Regions from separate parts of the Shewanella sp. SM95 genome, predicted to be linked through region 3. Evidence: predicted binding sites of a transcription regulator. Region 3 holds the regulator's gene; each other region holds the start of a gene.
What was found. Region 3 encodes LexA, which represses DNA repair genes until DNA is damaged. Its sites were predicted from a motif close to TACTGTATNNNNATACAGTA; they were not measured.
Positions count from the first base shown of each region.

Region 1: a site for LexA is predicted at 2,703-2,722, ahead of L5M29_RS06015 (DNA topoisomerase III). Genes of this name have one in related genera too.
Region 2: a site for LexA is predicted at 3,590-3,609, ahead of umuD (translesion error-prone DNA polymerase V autoproteolytic subunit). Genes of this name have one in related genera too.

Region 1 covers NZ_JAKKSE010000003.1:159,932-165,844, reverse strand. Annotated here, with positions in the region: gene L5M29_RS06020 (alpha/beta hydrolase) at 1-377, shown strand, start outside; gene L5M29_RS06015 (DNA topoisomerase III) at 591-2,690, opposite strand; gene L5M29_RS06010 (hypothetical protein) at 2,857-3,144, shown strand; gene L5M29_RS06005 (alanine/glycine:cation symporter family protein) at 3,412-4,890, shown strand; gene purF (amidophosphoribosyltransferase) at 5,018-5,913, opposite strand, start outside.
Region 2 covers NZ_JAKKSE010000005.1:62,552-68,464, forward strand. Annotated here, with positions in the region: gene L5M29_RS08390 (PolC-type DNA polymerase III) at 1-326, opposite strand, end outside; gene L5M29_RS08395 (cupin domain-containing protein) at 546-1,703, shown strand; gene umuC (translesion error-prone DNA polymerase V subunit UmuC) at 1,885-3,159, opposite strand; gene umuD (translesion error-prone DNA polymerase V autoproteolytic subunit) at 3,156-3,575, opposite strand; gene L5M29_RS08410 (SLC13 family permease) at 3,806-5,197, opposite strand; gene L5M29_RS08415 (AraC family transcriptional regulator) at 5,278-5,913, shown strand, end outside.
Region 3 covers NZ_JAKKSE010000014.1:89,517-95,429, forward strand. Annotated here, with positions in the region: gene mtr (tryptophan permease) at 1-105, opposite strand, end outside; gene plsB (glycerol-3-phosphate 1-O-acyltransferase PlsB) at 105-2,528, opposite strand; gene lexA (transcriptional repressor LexA) at 2,689-3,309, shown strand; gene L5M29_RS15345 (cell division inhibitor SulA) at 3,306-3,818, shown strand; gene coxB (cytochrome c oxidase subunit II) at 4,222-5,754, shown strand; gene ctaD (cytochrome c oxidase subunit I) at 5,764-5,913, shown strand, end outside.

The DNA.
Region 1 (5,913 bases), on a different contig from region 3:
GACAGCAATTCCCCGCCTTTAACTATCAACAAGGTAAACCGTTTTTATTCACAGGTGAGATGATATACCCATGGATGTTTGACCAATTTAGTCACTTAGTGCCGCTTAAAGCCGTGGCAGAAATCCTTGCCCATAAATCAGATTGGCCAACACTTTACAATCTAGAGCAACTGGCACAAAACCGAGTCCCCGTTGCAGCGGCCATTTACAGTGAAGATATGTTTGTAGAGATGCAATACAGTTTAGAAACCACAAAACAAGTTGGCAGGCTAAAGTATTGGTTAACATCAGAATATGAACATAACGGCATCCGCATGGATGGAGAACGCATACTGGATAAACTCATCAGCTTAAACCGAGGCGACACCCTAAGATAAATATGAGCTTTAAGGGCTAATTAAGTTAATGCTGAGATTATATGCCTGCTCCTCATCAATTTAGTGATTTTGGCAAGCTTTAACGACCCATTTCCGTATGAGTAAACCGTTTTGGTTTACTCTTTTTTTTTTGCCCAAATTCAGTGCTATGAAAGTGTTATAGCTTAAGGTCGAATATCCCCCTACAACAGAATCACAACGCACTCGTGACGATTAAACCTCTGTAGCCACTTTGCGTGTTTGACTCCTTGCGCCAGTACTAGCCACTGACTTCTTAACACTGCTTTTAGCTGTACTTGTAGTGCCTGCCCGTTTTGCCGAACTCGAGGCTTTGCGGTAAGGCGACTTACGATAACCAGATTTATTACTTGCCGTTTTACGATAACCTTGGCCTTGTAAACCATTAAGCGCGGTTGGCAGTTGTGCGCCTGCATTCTGGATAAGCGTGGATAAGGTGCCGAGCAGTGGTTGCATAAAGGCTTGATAAGAGGTTTCTTTATGGCAAATGCCGTTCAAGCTCGCTTCCCAAAGCGCTGTCATATCCGGCGTAGTCGCACTCGCGGGCAAGCTGTTAATCAATCCTTTCCCCACGTCTGTCGAGACAATAGATTTACCTAAGCGTTGTAAAAAACCGCGTTTGAACAGCAATTCGATAATACCTGCACGGGTAGCCTCTGTACCTAATCCGTCGGTTTCTTTAAGAATTTTACGGATCTCAGGATCGGTCACATAACGGCTAATACCCGTCATAGCACCGAGTAAAGTGGCATCGGTAAAGGCCTTTGGTGGTTGAGTATTTTTCTCCAACAATTCGCCTCGAGTACAATGCAAAGCCTGTCCCAATTTCAAAGGCGGTAATTGGCCGATAAACTCGTCATTCTCCTCATCGTCCTTACCTGTGCTTTCTTCCGTCGACTTGTTGCCACTCGCCTTACTGCCATTTGGCTCTTGGCGGGCAAAGAGTTGCTTCCAGCCGAGGGATTTATCCTGACGCGCCTTGGTATTAAATAAGCCACCCTCGATTGTCACTTGCACTGTGGTTTCACTGTAACAATAAGCCGGATAAAACTGTGCTAAGTACTGGCGAGCAACATGAAGATATAACTGCCTCTCACGCTGACTCAAGCTAGATAAGTTAGCCGTCTTCTCAGTGGGGACGATTGCGTGATGGGCGTCCACTTTTTTATCATCCCATGCTTTAGATTTAAGACGGGGATCGGGTACATCAGCACCTTGCAATAACTCAGTAGCACCGTCACTTATCGCCTTAAGTACCGAAGGCGCAAGATTATGTTGCTCAACGGGTAAATAACGACTGTCGGAGCGTGGGTAAGTAATGAGTTTATGACGTTCATACAAACTTTGGCAGGTATCGAGCACATCCTTAGCACTCATACCAAACCGTTTCGCCGCATCAATTTGCAACGCGGATAAGCTGTAGGGCAATGGTGGATTCTGTTTCTTGTCCTTAGCCACTAATTGAGTGACTAAAGCGGGTTTATCACTGATGCGACTCACCACATTTTGCGCTAACCCTCTCACTAACACTCGTCCTTCTTCATCCATATAAGGCTGACAAGCTTCGCTAGGTTGCCACTTGGCGCTGAAGGTTTCTTGCTTCTCGGTCGCCAAATGCGCCAGTACTTCATAAAAAGGTTTAGATTGAAAGTGAGCAATCTCTTCATCACGGCGCACCACTAGCCCAAGCAATGGCGTTTGTACTCGGCCGACGGATAACACGCCTTGATAACCGACCTTTTTACCTTGGATGGTGTACGCACGCGTCATATTCATGCCATAGAGCCAATCGGCACGACTGCGGGCTAAGGCCGATGTGGATAAAGGAATAAACTCGCGATTGCTGCGTAGCTGCGTTAGAGCCCGTTTTACAGCTTGTGGGTTTAAGTCACTGATCAGTAAACGCTGGGTTTGATGTAGCTTGTCCCCCGTCACGCCAAGATAGGCAATCACTTCATCCACGAGTAACTGCCCTTCGCGGTCGGGATCGCCCGCGTTAACCAGCGTGTTAGCTTGTTTGACTAATCGTTTTAGCACTGTGAGTTGGCTGCGGGTCGCAGCCTTAGGTTTTAGTTGCCACTTGTCTGGCACTATTGGCAAATGCTCGAATTTCCAAGACTTAAATTCGGGATTATAGGCATCAGGTTCTGCTTGCTCGAGCAAGTGGCCAACGCACCAAGACACACAATCGCCATTGGCGGCTTCGATAAATCCATCGCCTTTTTTATGGGGTTTAGGCAATACATCGGCAATGGCCCGCCCTAGGCTAGGTTTTTCTGCGATATAGAGAATCATACAAACACCAAGCACTGGATATAATTACAGTATAATTTAGCCCAAACGCCAGTTGAGTGCAAATTTCTGTAGTAAACCGAGCTTAAATGTAAAAGCTTAAGTGTAAATTCAATTGCGAATGATTCTCAACAAGGCATAAGATACACTAAATGACTAAGGAGTGACTATGAAACAGTTTGCAATAAATGCGCGACAGGCTATGACAATAACTCCAGCATTAATATTAAGATTCAATCAGTTATTGATATTCCATAGCTTAATGTTACTCGCAATAAGCATGCTCACCAGTACCTGGCTGGGACAAATGAAAATCATCGATATGCCGTTAGCATGGGGATTCATTCTCGTCATTCCTATTGCTGTGAGTGTATCTCTATTACTCAGCCACCAAATCACGCGCCATAGCTTAAGCAGCTTATTCGGCGTGTGGATGCTACTTTGGGTAATGGGATAACTGACATTCATAATAAATCACTACCGTATTTCGAGTTAACTCGCCCCTCCGCTCTATTTATCCGTGCTAAAACTCAATTTCAAAACACATTGGTTTCAAATATTTAACACTTTAACTATGAAGCTCCCTAAAAAATAGTTATGTTGAGTATCTTGGATATTTACAAAAAATGTCTTAATCAAAAGTGAATGTCCTAACTCAACATCAGTTGAATAACCGTAAACCTAAAAACTCTGCTAAAACAACACAATAAAGGAATCGGAGTCTATGAATGAGATTGTCAACGCGATCAATAGTGTAATTTGGAGCCCTGCACTTATTTTTCTTTGCCTAGGTGTCGGGCTCTATTTCTCCCTTCGCACTCGATTTTTACAGCTGCGCCATCTGCCAGAAATGATCCGCCTGATGTTTGATGGTAAGAGTACTGATGCGGGGGTGTCGTCTTTTCAAGCACTCGCAATGACATTAGCGGGCCGAGTCGGTACAGGTAACATTGCAGGGGTTGCCACAGCAATCACCTTTGGTGGTCCTGGCGCTTTATTTTGGATGTGGATGGTTGCCTTTCTCGGTGCCAGCTCCGCCTTCGTTGAATCGACCTTAGGTCAAGTCTATAAAGAAAAAATCAATGGCGAGTATCGTGGTGGGCCTGCTTTTTATATTGAAAAAGGCTTAGGCATGAAATGGTATGCATGGGTATTTGCAATTGCGACCATATTTGCCTGCGGGATCCTGCTGCCAGGCGTACAAGCTAACTCGATTGGTTCAAGTTTAAAAACCGCTTTCAACATAGATCCTAATGTGACTGCAGCCATACTGGCTATGCTTCTTGGTTTTATCATTTTTGGCGGTGTAAAACGTATCGCTCACTTTGCCAGTGCCGTCGTCCCCTTTATGGCACTGGGTTACATCATAGTGGCTTGTGTCATCATAGCGCTAAATATTGGCCAGCTACCGGGTATTTTATGGTTAATTATCAAAAGTGCCTTTGGCTTTGATGCGGGTTTTGGTGCCATTTTAGGCTTAGCCATCATGTGGGGGGTAAAGCGGGGTATTTACTCCAACGAAGCGGGTCAAGGTACAGCGCCACATGCCTCATCTGCAGCGGCGGTAAGCCATCCTGCCAAACAAGGGTTAGTTCAAGCTTTTTCTGTGTATATCGACACCTTATTCGTTTGCTCTGCAACAGGTTTCATGCTGCTCATTACAGGACTGTATAATGTTCAGGGCCCAGACGGTGCGGCGCTCTATACTGGCATTGCCGGAGTCGCTGCAGGACCTGGCTACGTACAAACGGCAATGGAAAGTATGATGCCAGGATTTGGCAATATCTTTGTGGCTATCGCACTGTTCTTCTTCGCCTTTACGACCATAGTAGCTTATTACTACATTGCCGAGACCAACATTGCCTATATTAACCGTAAAGTAAATCATCCTTGGTTCATGGTCGTTCTCAAAGTCGTGATCATTGGCTCAACCGTATACGGCACAGTTAAAACGGCTGATATGGCTTGGGGAATGGGTGACATTGGTGTCGGACTGATGGCATGGCTCAATATTATTGCCATTATTCTATTAAGGAAAACCGCATTCACTTGCCTTAAAGATTATGAATCACAGCAGGCACTTGGCATTGAGCCACTTTTTGATCCGGTAAAACTGGGTATTAAAAATGCGGATTACTGGGTTGAACGTAAGCACGCTGAAGAAAATGTAATGACTGAAACAGCGCAACGCATAAATACGTAGACGTTACCACTATGATCCGTTAAGCAAATATAAACCATTAAAAAGCCAGTGATTTCTCACTGGCTTTTTTTGTATCGTTTAGAACAAAAAGGACACAAACTTTACGATACTGAATTACCCACAATCCTTATGGGTGACAGACGTTATGCAGCTCTAAGTTAGTGCCAATATCTTTATTTCGATCGGCTTTGGCATCGTCATTTCGCAGTTGCGTCAAGTGATCTAAATACGCTTGGTCAACGTCGTTCGTGATGTAGTGACCATCAAATACAGACGTTTCGAAACGTTTAATCGCAGGATTTTCCATTCTTACCGCTTCAATTAAATCGGGTAAGTCTTGGAAAATAATGCCATCAGCACCAATTAACTTGGCGATTTCATCGGCATCACGACCGTGGGCAATAAGCTCATTCGACGTTGGCATGTCAATACCGTACACGTTCGGGAAACGAATTTCCGGTGCGGCAGAGGCAAAGTACACTTTCTTGGCACCGGCTTCACGGGCCATTTCGATGATTTGCTCAGAGGTCGTACCGCGAACGATAGAGTCGTCCACCAACAGGACATTTTTGCCTTTGAACTCAGTGTTAATCGCATTCAACTTACGACGCACTGACTTCTTACGCTCCTGTTGACCAGGCATGATAAAGGTACGGCCAATATAACGGTTTTTCACAAAACCTTGGCGGTACGGTAAATCCATGCAACGGGCAATTTCCAGCGCGATATCGCAAGAGGTTTCAGGAATAGGAATAACCACGTCGATATCGTGATCGTACCATTCCTTCTTAATCTTCTCGCCAAGCTTAGCGCCCATGTTGACGCGACTTGCATATACAGACACTTTGTCGATCGTCGAATCTGGACGGGCAAAATAGACGAATTCGAAGATACAAGGTGCATAGCTAGGCTCGGCTGCACATTGACGGGTATACAGCTGGCCGTCAATTGAAACATAAATCGCTTCACCCGGTGCCACATCACGCATCACTTCAAAGCCAACGGCATCGAGTGCCACGCTTT
Region 2 (5,913 bases), on a different contig from region 3:
TGGGCAAATTCCGCGTCTAAAAAGCGCTGATCAAATGCCGCATTGTGGGCGACTAAGTTATGATCGGCGATAAAGTCGGCAAAACGCGCCATCACTTCATTGCAGGGCGCTGCATCCCTGAGCATTTGATTGCTGATCCCTGTGTAGTCCTCAATAAAACGACTTATTCTAAATCCTGGGTTCATCAACTCTGAAAATCTTTGGGTGATCACGCCGTTTTCAATCAGCACAGCTCCGATTTCAATCGCGCGGTCCCCTTGATTAGGCGATAGCCCTGTGGTTTCAAAGTCGAGCACGACCAAAGTGTTAGCTGCAGATGTAGGCATAGATCTTATGTGGACTCTATAAATAATGTGTCAGCATTGCCTTCTTTGACAGCGCAATGCTTTTAGATAAGCCGATTGTAATTCAATACGTTAGTAAATTCACTATCACATTGACGCTGATAAAAGACTTAATGCTTTGTTGATCCGGTCGAGCTTTCTTGGTTTCGCTTCCTGTTAGCATTTACCTCTATGAATAACAGTTTGGTTTGTGAGCGACCCATGCAACTCGATATTAATGGCTTAACGCCCGCGCAATTTTTAGCAGAATATTGGCAGAAAAAACCTTTGGTTATCCGCCAAGGATTCAAACATTTTCAAGATTTAATCTCGCCCGAAGAGTTAGCCGGCTTAGCCATGGATGAGCTGGTGGAATCTCGGCGAGTGTACCAACAGGCTGGGCAATGGCAGGCTGAATTTGGCCCTTTTGATTCCTACGATCATCTCGGTGAACGGGATTGGACTTTGATCGTGCAAGCCTTGAACAACTGGGTGCCCGATGCAGAAGCCCTGATCCAATGTTTTGATTTTATTCCGCGATGGCGTTTAGATGATGTGATGGTGAGTTTTGCCACACCTGGCGGTGGCGTGGGGCCGCATATCGATCTGTATGATGTGTTTATTTGCCAAGGTTCGGGACGTCGCCGCTGGCGCGTAGGCGATCTGGGACCGCACAAAGAGTTTGCCGCGCATCCTGCTTTGCTGCACACAGAAGCCTTTGAACCGATTATCGATACTGAGTTGTTGCCCGGCGACATCCTTTATATTCCCCCTGGATTCCCCCATGACGGCATAACCTTAGAACAGTCTTTAAGTTTTTCAGTAGGTTATCGTACAGCTTCCGCCAAAGATATGGTAAGTGCTTTGGCCGATCATCTGTCTGAGCAAGATTTAGGCACACAGCAGATTGAAGATCCAGACCGCGAGCAGACAACGCGCAGTGGTTGTGTTGATAATCGTGATTTAGCGCGGTTACGTACGCAACTGACTAATATGTTAACCGATGAACTGGTGAGCGAGTTTTCGGGTCGCTATTTAACTCAGTCAAAATGCGCCTTAGATTTACCCGATGAGCCATTGGACATCACTCAAGACGAAGTGCTGGCTTGGTTTGATGAGCAGCCGCTTATTCGCCTCGGCGGACTGCGCTGTTTGTATTTTGATATTCATGTGGCACAGGGCGTTGTCTATATTAATGGTGATAAGTATCAACTTTCAGCCGAATTGGCTGCAGTGATCCCACTACTATGTGATAGCAATCAGTTGGATAAAGCTGCCTTAGCGCCTTGGTTAGCCCATGCTGACTTACTCACGCAGCTTACCGAGTGGGTGAATCTAGGCTACTGGTACTTTGAAGATCTCAGCGATGAAGAGTGTTAAGGCGGAATGAGACAAAGCTTGGTATATGTTAATACCGTTTTAGCGTTAACGCCCGACGGGCTTAGCGCTATATGTTTTTTAGATCTAGATGGGTTTTAGTGCTATATGGAGTTTAGAGTTAGTTTAGAGTTAGGTGGGGTCTGTAATTCGCAGGCGGTCATTTAGCCACTGGATTTGCTGATTATTTCACTATGGGCAATTGTGCCCATTGGGTGGTGTAACGTGGGGAAAGCTGCTCACGCTTCATTCCCCAAGTCGGGTCAATACCTTGTCCTGCAAACCAAATTTTTCCATGACCGCTGTGGTTCACTTTATCGAGTAATTGCATCAACTCCTTGCTTTTAGGCCTAGGTGTGACGTCATCGAATAATCCGAGCTGAAACACGCCTGCACCAAAAAAATCCCCTAACATAACCCCTGCTTTTGCATAGGCATGACCTTCACGCCAAATGCGTTGCAGTAGGCTTTGGCCAAGGGTGACAAAATCCCGTGTATCATTGCTGGGGCGAACTAAACTGCCCGACAGCGATTTGCTGTACTGGGGAGTTGCATCGCTAAAAGGGCTAGTACGCACAAATACTGACATCGCTTTAGCGTATTGGCGCTCGGAACGTAGTTTTTCACAGGCCCTAAAAGTGTACTCATTGATCGCCTGTTGCATCGCTTCTAAATTATCAATACGACTGCCAAAGGATCGGGAGCTGATAATTTGTTGCTTAGTGGCGGCGACCTCTTGTATGTCATCACAGGCAATGCCGTTAAGTTCGCGTACCGTGCGCTCAACGGTGACCGAAAAGGTGTCGCGGATAAGCTTTGGATGCGCATCCGCCAATTGCAACGCGGTATTTATGCCCATGATGTTCAAGCGTTTTGTAAGCCTACGGCCTATTCCCCAGACTTCGTCGACAGGGATAAGCGCCATCAGTCGTCGTTGGCGTTCACGGTCGCGCAAGTCAACCACGCCCCGCGTCGCGGGATAGCGTTTCGCGGCATGGTTTGCCAGTTTAGCCAGGGTTTTTGTCGGTCCAATGCCGACGCAAACGCTGATCCCAATCCACTGCGGTATTCGGTGATAAATATCAAGTGCAAGCTGATGAATATCAGTGCATTTATCGAGACGAGAAAGGTCTAAAAACGCTTCATCAATACTATACACTTCTACTTTCGGTACCATTTGCTCTAAGGTGGTCATGACTCTATTTGATATGTCGGCGTAGAGGGCATAGTTAGAGGAGAATACCGCAACCTGATGCTGGCGGAGTTGGTTTGCGATTTGATACACAGGCACCGCCATCTTGATGCCAAGGTGTTTTGCCTCTGCCGAGCGGGCGACGACGCAGCCATCGTTGTTGGATAACACCACAATCGGCCTACCAATCAAATCTGGCCTAAACATCCGCTCACAGGAGGCATAAAAATTATTGCAATCGACGAGGGCAAATAATGAGGGCGTCATTTGAGCTTTTTTACCACGTTGGTCACCACCCCAAAGATGTTTAACTCAGACTCATCATTGATGGCAATCGGGGAGAATAAGGCATTACGTGGTAGCAATTGCACCACAGGGCGTAGCTGTAATTGCTTTACGGTAAACTCACCGTTCACCGCTGCGACAACGGTATCACCGTGGGCTGGCTGTAGTGAGCGATCTACCACCAAAATATCACCGGAGAAAATCCCCGCTTCGATCATCGAATCCCCTTGGACTTTGACAAAAAACGTGGCGGCAGGGTGTTTGATGCATAACTCATTGAGATCTAATGTTTGTTCTACATAGTCTTGGGCCGGTGACGGAAATCCTGCGGCAATCAAGGAGCTAAATAACGAGAGCTGATATTGGGTATGTTTGGCGAAGCGGCCTAGAAGCATCATAATAAATCACAATACACTGTACATATAAACAGTATAGTCTAACTACGAAGCTTATCGAAAGAATTTATGTGGGGAGAGTTATGTTATCGACCCAAGTGCTGTCGAGTGCTGAGCAATTGATGATGGCTGCTCTAAAGCACCCTTGACGGCTTGAATATCGCCAAGGGTGAGCGTTTCGTCCATTTAATTCAGTTAACGCACTTTAGTTAACCCGCTTTAGTTAACGCAATTTAGTTAATCCAACCGAGCCATAGCCACCATAAATAATCCAGTGGCATGAGTGCAACTAGAGTTATTGCCGCTAGAGGTAAGGTGATGCGAAGTAGTTTAGTTAATGGCTCTTGGGATAATTGCATCGCCAAAATCAAAGGAGCCACCTGATAAGGAAAAATCACGGTTGAAAACCCGATCACCTGCGTCATTAATACCGCAGGGGTGGAGAAGCCAGTTGCATTGGCAAAGTCTGCCGCCATGGGGGATAACACAGTCGGCACGCCTGGAACCGTTGCCACTAATCCTGTTAGCGTCGCGATTAACGATAACGACATAAAATTCAGGAACGATGCCCCTTGCTGCAAGGGTAACCATTCACTGAACAGTTGACCTAGCGCAGTGCCGAGCCCGGAATGATTGACCAATGCTCCCAGACCTAAGGCCGCCGCGACAAAAATGACGGTCGACAAATCCACTGAACTATTAAAACTCTTAGGCTCAAGCACTCCCCATTTTGGGAGCAATAACAAGATAGCCGTTGTTAATCCTACCCAAGCGGGGTTGATGCCGTGCAGCGAGTCAGTCACCCAAAAGAGCAAAGTAATCGCCAGTAACAGTGCAACTTTCTTTTGAATACCAAGGTTATAAGCTTCTTTTTCAATAACGCGTTCAGGCTGATTTTTATCAATTTTTGCAGGAAATAGGAAGATAACTAGCGCCACAATCAATATCGATTTGAGTAAACCAAGGATTGGAAAATGCAATAAGAGATACTCAGTATAACCAAAGTGGATATTGAATAGATTCTCACTGGAACCCGCTAATATCATGTTGGGAATATTCGCGGGCAACACGGCAAAACTGGGCATGTTACACGCCAGTGCCAAGGCGGTCGCAATGCCTATCCGCCCATGGCTACCACGAGCAAAACCGACTTGCTCAGCTAACGCCATACCAATTGGCACCATGACCACTGCACGGCCAACGGATGAGGGCATCACAAAGCCAAGCAGCACGGCACTAAAGACCAAACCCGCAATCAAGCGTGGATAACTTGAGGTCAGTATGGGGGCAATCAAACTGGCCATTCTGCGACTTAAGCCAGACTGAGTGATGGCACTGCCGATCACAAACCCCGAAATGATTAACCACACCGCAGTTGAGCCGAATCCGGAGAAAAGTATACTCGGCTCAATGAGTTTAAAAATGGTGGCAAGGGCAAAAAAGATTAACCCCGCCATAAAGGGCGGGAAGAAACCTGTGCTCCAAAACATCAAGGTCACTAACACTACGCCTGCGCTGTAGGAAAACATCGCGGGATGCTGACTTAGCGGAAAAAGCGCAAGTAAAGTAGCGATCAACAGTGCACTGAAACACACTAGCTGTTTAACGCCAATAAAACGTTTCATGTTTACTGACCTATTGGGTTGAATACGTAAAAGATGCCTACTAAGATAACTGACTTGGTTTGGCGTTTTAAGAAGGTAATATGTCAAAGTATGTTCCTAAAGCGACATTGTTAACACCCAGTGATGCGGCGTTTATCATAGATGCCAATCGGCCCGTGCTGACCCATACTCGCAATATGGCGGCGGAAGCGGGCATCGAGCCTCACTCGCACCCGCGGGGTCAGCTACTTTGGGCCGCCAAAGGTTTGTTACGTGTTCGCAGTGAAAATGCCGTTTGGGTGGTACCCTCAACCCATGCCGTTTGGATCCCTTACAATTTGCCCCATCAAGTGAACAGTGAAACCCACGCCCATACTCGCAATATTTATATTGACCCTAGTTATGGCGTTAGGCCACAGGATACACAAGTGGTGATGGTGACTATGACAGCGCTGATGCGCGAATTAGTGCTTAAACTTTGTGAAAGTTCACATCTTATGGACAGTGGACAACTGCATCGGCTGGGTTTGGTTGCCATCGATGAGCTCCAAACTCTGGACAGTCTGGATGCCCATTTACCCGCAGGCTCAGATCCAAGACTCAGCCGCTTGATCCAAACGCTGATCCGACGTCCAAAAGTGAGTTACTCACTGACTGAGTTAGCCGAAATGGGCGGCGCGAGTGTGAGAACGATTGAGCGACTATTCAAAGCTGAAACTGGGCTTACTTATCGACAA
Region 3 (5,913 bases):
AGAAAACATCCCAGCACCTACGGTCGTGCCAGCAATAATCATGGCGCCGCCGAGCAAGGACTTACCTGCGGGCTTATGCTTAGCCGCATTCATATGATTTGCCATTAAACTGTATGCTCCGCGGTGACACTCGCCACTATCGTTTGTTTCACTGACGGACGTAATAAGCTATTGGCTTGATCTCGTATGCGATTGATATTGGACTTATCTTGGTTATCCGCTAGATATCCCAATTCTTTGAGCTTAACGCTCAAGGTGCCGTAAAGTTTCTTATCGTAGAACTCTGGCGCAGTAATGCCATGCAAAGCGCCTAAACGCTGGGCAAGTAGATGACTCTCAGACTCAAGTTCTGAGCGCTCCATCTTAGGTCTGTTCGCTAACAGATTGAAGATAATGGCATAGCGTTGCAGAGTTTCGCTCACTGAACTGGCTAACAATAATAGTTGGCTAGTGTGTTCAGGCACGACAGTTAAGGTATCAGTCTCAACCACTAACCCTTGTTCAATGAAGAAATCCAGCACTTGATTGACATAGGCAGGTACATCCTTAATGCCCATGAAGAGTTCGGCTTTCAGCAGTGGATAAAAATCGGCAACGATTGACACAACTTGCTGACGCGGGATCTGCTCATTATGCGTTAAACAACTCGCAATTAATGACGGTACAATAAATAAGTGGATGATATTGTTACGATAGTAAGTCATAGACACTGCCTGACTCGTCTCGATAGACACAATTTCACCTAAAGGATCGGCGCAAACAACAAACTTGTTCAGCTCTAAACCTTGCTGCACTAAATGCTTACCATCACCTTCGGCAACCGAAGTATAAGTAGTGTAAGGCACTTTTTTGAGTAGAGTCAGATACAGATCAAGCTGACGTTCCAGCAGACTGCGCTCTAAGGCATTTTGATCTGTGGCCAACAACACTAAACTCGTCAAGGTCACCGAACTCGCCGCCGCCGCATCGTTAATATTCGTCATCACTCGATTCGCCAGCACGTTTACCGCTGGCGTTAACCAGCTTGGTTTTTGCTCAGGATCATCGGCCAACTCAGTACGCCAGTTTGGCGCGCGCTCATTTAAGAAGTTTTGCAGAGTAATCGGCTCGCCAAAGTTCACATAACCTTGGCCGAAATTACCAAGTTTGCGAATCGCACCAAACACCTGCCACACAGATTCTTTTTTCTTTTTCTTACCACTTAACTCTTTATGATACGTCGCCACTTCCATCACATGGTCATAGCCTAAATACACAGGCACTAGCGTGACTGGACGCTCGATACCGCGCAGCACACTGTTCATCGTCATGGCGATCATGCCAGTTTTCGGCGCCAACAGACGGCCAGTACGTGAACGGCCACCTTCGGAGAAGTATTCCACCGAATAACCTTTAGCAAACAGCTGATCTAAATACTCACGAAATACTGCGGTGTACAGCTTATTGCCATTAAAACTACGGCGGATAAAGAAGGCACCACCGCGACGGAACATAGGTCCCGCGGGCCAGAAATTGAGGTTAATGCCGGCAGCAATGTGCGGCGGAACCATGCCTTGATAATACAAAATATACGATAACAGCAGGTAATCCATGTGGCTGCGATGGCAAGGCACATAAACAATCTCGTGGCCATCGTGGTGTAACTGCCGAACTTGCTCGGCGCCTTTAATGTTGATCCCGCTGTAAAGCTTGTTCCACAGCCAAGTTAAAAAACGCTCGGCAATACGCACTAAACTGTCTGAGTAATCGGCAGCGATTTCATCGAGATACTCAATAGCCGTCTCGCGCGCTTGGGTCTCAGAAATCTTTTTACTGGCGGCTTCTTCTTGAATCGCTTTGCGCAGCGACTCAGATTTGAGTAACGAATGAAACAGTGCTTGGCGGTTTGGCAGCACAGGCCCTGTCATTACCTTACGTTGACGACGGAAATGCACGCGCGCAACCCGTGCTAACTTATGGGCAATCCCCATGTCGGTGCCATGTTCGTCAGCCATGTAACGCAGGGATACGGCATTCGAAAACTGCACGAAGTTATGTCGACCTAAGAACAGAATCATCAAGCACTTGCGCAACCAAGTCGGGTTTTCCCGCTCAAATACGGCCGCCTTCATAGTGTCGTCTTCTTTCCCTGGCGTGCGACCCCAATACAAGCTCACGGGCACCAGTTGAATATCCAATTCAGGACGTTCCTTATGCACGGCTAACAAACGCATAAAGCATTCGAGGAAAGGCTCATTACCAGCACGTTCGCCAAACAGTGGCTTACGTCCTTGAAGACAGACAACCCGAGGCGCAGTCACACCATTAGCCACTAGAGGCTCATAAGGGCTTGGTAAGCCTAACTTAGCCGTTATTTCGCTCAAAGCAGCGATGTCACTGAGGGATTCTGTTTTCATCACATAAACAAGGGGTCTGGAAGCATCCAGATTCAGATCGGCAAAGGGATCCTGAGGCACCACAATAGTGTGCACTAAGTGTTTTTGGATCCAACGTAATGATTTCAACCAAAGAGAGTCGTGTTTAGGCATTATTCTTATGCAATTAAGTGCGTTTACTAGCCCGATAGAATACCAGACTATGGGCAATATTCGCTAATTCTCTCCAACATAGCTAAAAAGTGGTTAATACTTGCGCTGCAAATAATACTGTATATACTAACAGTAACTGTATAGAAAAACAGGAAACACCATGAGACCTTTGACGCCACGCCAAGCTGAAATTTTAGAGCTAATTAAACGAAATATTGCCGATACTGGCATGCCACCCACTCGGGCAGAAATCGCAACCCGTTTAGGTTTTAAGAGCGCCAATGCGGCTGAAGAACATCTTAAAGCGTTGGCAAAAAAGGGCTGCATTGAGATCATGCCAGGCACATCTCGAGGCATTCGTCTGCCTGCGGAAATCGAAGATTTGACTGAAACAGGTTTACCGCTCATCGGCCAAGTGGCCGCGGGTGAACCTATCCTCGCCCAAGAACATGTTGAACAGTACTACCAAGTCGACCCAAGCATGTTTCATCCCGCCGCCGATTTTTTACTGCGAGTAAAGGGCGACAGCATGAAAAATATCGGTATTCTCGAAGGTGATTTGCTGGCAGTTCATAAAGTAGAACAAGCTAGAAATGGTCAAGTGGTTGTCGCTAGAGTCGATGACGATGTCACTGTTAAACGTTTCGAAAAAAAAGGTAATGTAGTCTATCTACATGCCGAAAATGAAGATTACTCCCCGATTAAAGTGGATTTAGGCTTCCAAAGTTTAACAATTGAAGGACTCGCCGTCGGTGTGATCCGTAATGGAGATTGGCTATGAATAAACTACTTGGCAATGCCCCCCGCCATCCGGGCTTGTGGCTCGATGAAGTCCGTGATGCCGACTATGACTGGCACCATGCGCCTATCGCCTGTATGCCAACCAAGACTCAAGGTCGCCAAGAATTAATTCATCTGAGTGCACAACTCGCTCAGTTAAGCCAACAGGGCCGTTGGTTAGTGCTCATCAACCCTCCAAGTATTGGCTACAAGCAAACACTCGCTAGCGCAGGTGTGCGTATGGATAGAGTTTTGCTGGTACATGCTAAAGATGAAGTCGAAACCCTGTGGGCGATGGAAAAAGCCCTAACAAGTGGTACGTCCAGTGCAGTCATTACTTGGACTCAATCATTAGATGCGCGGGATAATCGACGCCTACAAATCGTGGCTAAAAGTGCCCGAGCTATGGGTATAGTGCTTGAAGACGTAAACAGTCACTTACATGCCGACGTACGCATTGAGCAAGGCAATCTCTTCGGTCAGCAATCTTTTTTTAGCGCTGTACATTAAATATTCATTTAATTTTTTACCTTGAAAGCCGCCTCACCTATGAATGTGAGGCTTTTTTTTGGCAATTTTTCAGATAATTAGATAAATAAGTGATCTTGATCAATATTTAAACAGCAAGTATGGTTGGTTAAGTCGGTGGTGATATATCACCTTCCGTGGTCAATGAATCGAGTATTTATCGAACTCGAAGCGCCACTAAAAATAGAGAACAGATTTATTTCAGCAGTATGTGCCAGCGTGGCTAATTACCAGCAGTAACAATACTTGATTAAAAGTAACAGCCGCCAACGCACGTTGAAGTCAAAAAAGCTTTTTTGGGAACTGAAGAGTTTGCATAGAGTTGAGACTTACTGTGTTGCTCTTCTTTGTAGTTGCTATTCGCAATTGGCAGAGGAGAAGTCTTGTGAAGCAATTGTTGTATTGTTTACTCGTGGTGCTTTTCGCACCACCGTTGACCGCCGCGGACATGCGGTTCAACATGACCCCTGGCGTGACCGAGATCAGTGGCAAGGTTTATCACTTGCACATGACCATCTTGTATATCTGCTGCGCAATAGGCCTAGTGGTCTTTGGCGTCATGATTTACGCCATGATCAACCACAGAAAATCCAAAGGCGCTGTCGCGTCCCACTTTCACGAAAGCACTAAAGTTGAAATCGCTTGGACGATTCTGCCATTTATCATTTTGATCTTAATGGCGATTCCAGCGACAAAAACTTTAATCGCAATGGAAGATCCCAGCAACGCCGATCTCACCGTAAAAGTCACGGGGTCCCAATGGAAATGGCATTACAGCTATTTCGATCAAGATATTGATTTTTATAGCATACTGACAACACCCAGAGCACAAATTGAAGGCACCGAAACCAAGGGTGAAAACTATCTATTGGAAGTCGATAAACCGCTCGTTCTACCGATAAACCGCAAAATCCGCTTTCTGATGACTTCAGAGGATGTCATCCATTCTTGGTGGGTACCCGCCTTTGCAATTAAGAAAGATGCCAACCCTGGATTTATCAATGAGGCTTGGACTCGCATCGACAAACCCGGCATTTACCGTGGTCAATGCGCCGAGCTCTGCGGTAAAGACCATGGTTTTATGCCTATCGTAGTACAAGCGTTACCTGAAGCCGAGTTTGAGGCTTGGGTAACAGAGCAGAAACAAGCCGCAGGTGCTGCGGCTGAAGCCGCTCAAGCCGCTTTATCACAAACCCTAAGTAAAGAAGAGTTGATGACTCAAGGTGAACAAGTTTACCTCGGGCACTGCGCAGCCTGCCACCAGCCCAATGGTGAAGGGTTGCAAGGCGTATTTCCGCCCCTTAAAGGTAGCCCGATTGCAACGGGACCACTCAGCGGTCACCTTGAAATTGTGCTCAACGGTAAAACGGGTACTGCCATGCAAGCGTTTAGTAAGCAATTGACCGCACAAGAAATCGCGGCAGTGACTACCTACGAGCGGAATGCTTGGGGCAATAATACTGGCGATGCAGTGCAAGCCAAAGACGTCAACGAGTACATGAACGGCAATTCTGCACAAACATCCGCCGCGGTACCAAGCAGTACAACTCCGACACCCGCACCTGCAGACGTCTCAGCTGCAATCGATCCCGCAAGCCTCCCCACACTCAGCCATGACGCCCTCATGGCCGAAGGTGAAACTGTCTACGCGACCTTCTGTGCTGCCTGCCATCAAGTGACAGGTGCAGGAATACCACCCGCCTTCCCCGCGCTAGTGGGTAGTGCTATCGCCATTGGACCAGTCGCCAATCACATCGATATTGTGATGCACGGCAAAACGGGCACGGCTATGCAGGCATTTGGCAAACAGCTTAGCCCACAGCAACTTGCAGCAGTCATTACCTATGAACGCAATGCTTGGGATAACAATACCGGCGATACAGTGCAACCTGCTGATATCGCAAGTCATGGACAGTAGGGGATAATGATGAGCACTACGACTCAAGATCAAACCGCAGCCCATGATGACCATCATCATGGTGCGCCAAAGGGCATCATGCGCTGGCTGCTAACCACCAACCATAAAGACATAGGTACTTTGTATTTATGGTTCAGCTTCATTATGTTCTTAACCGGT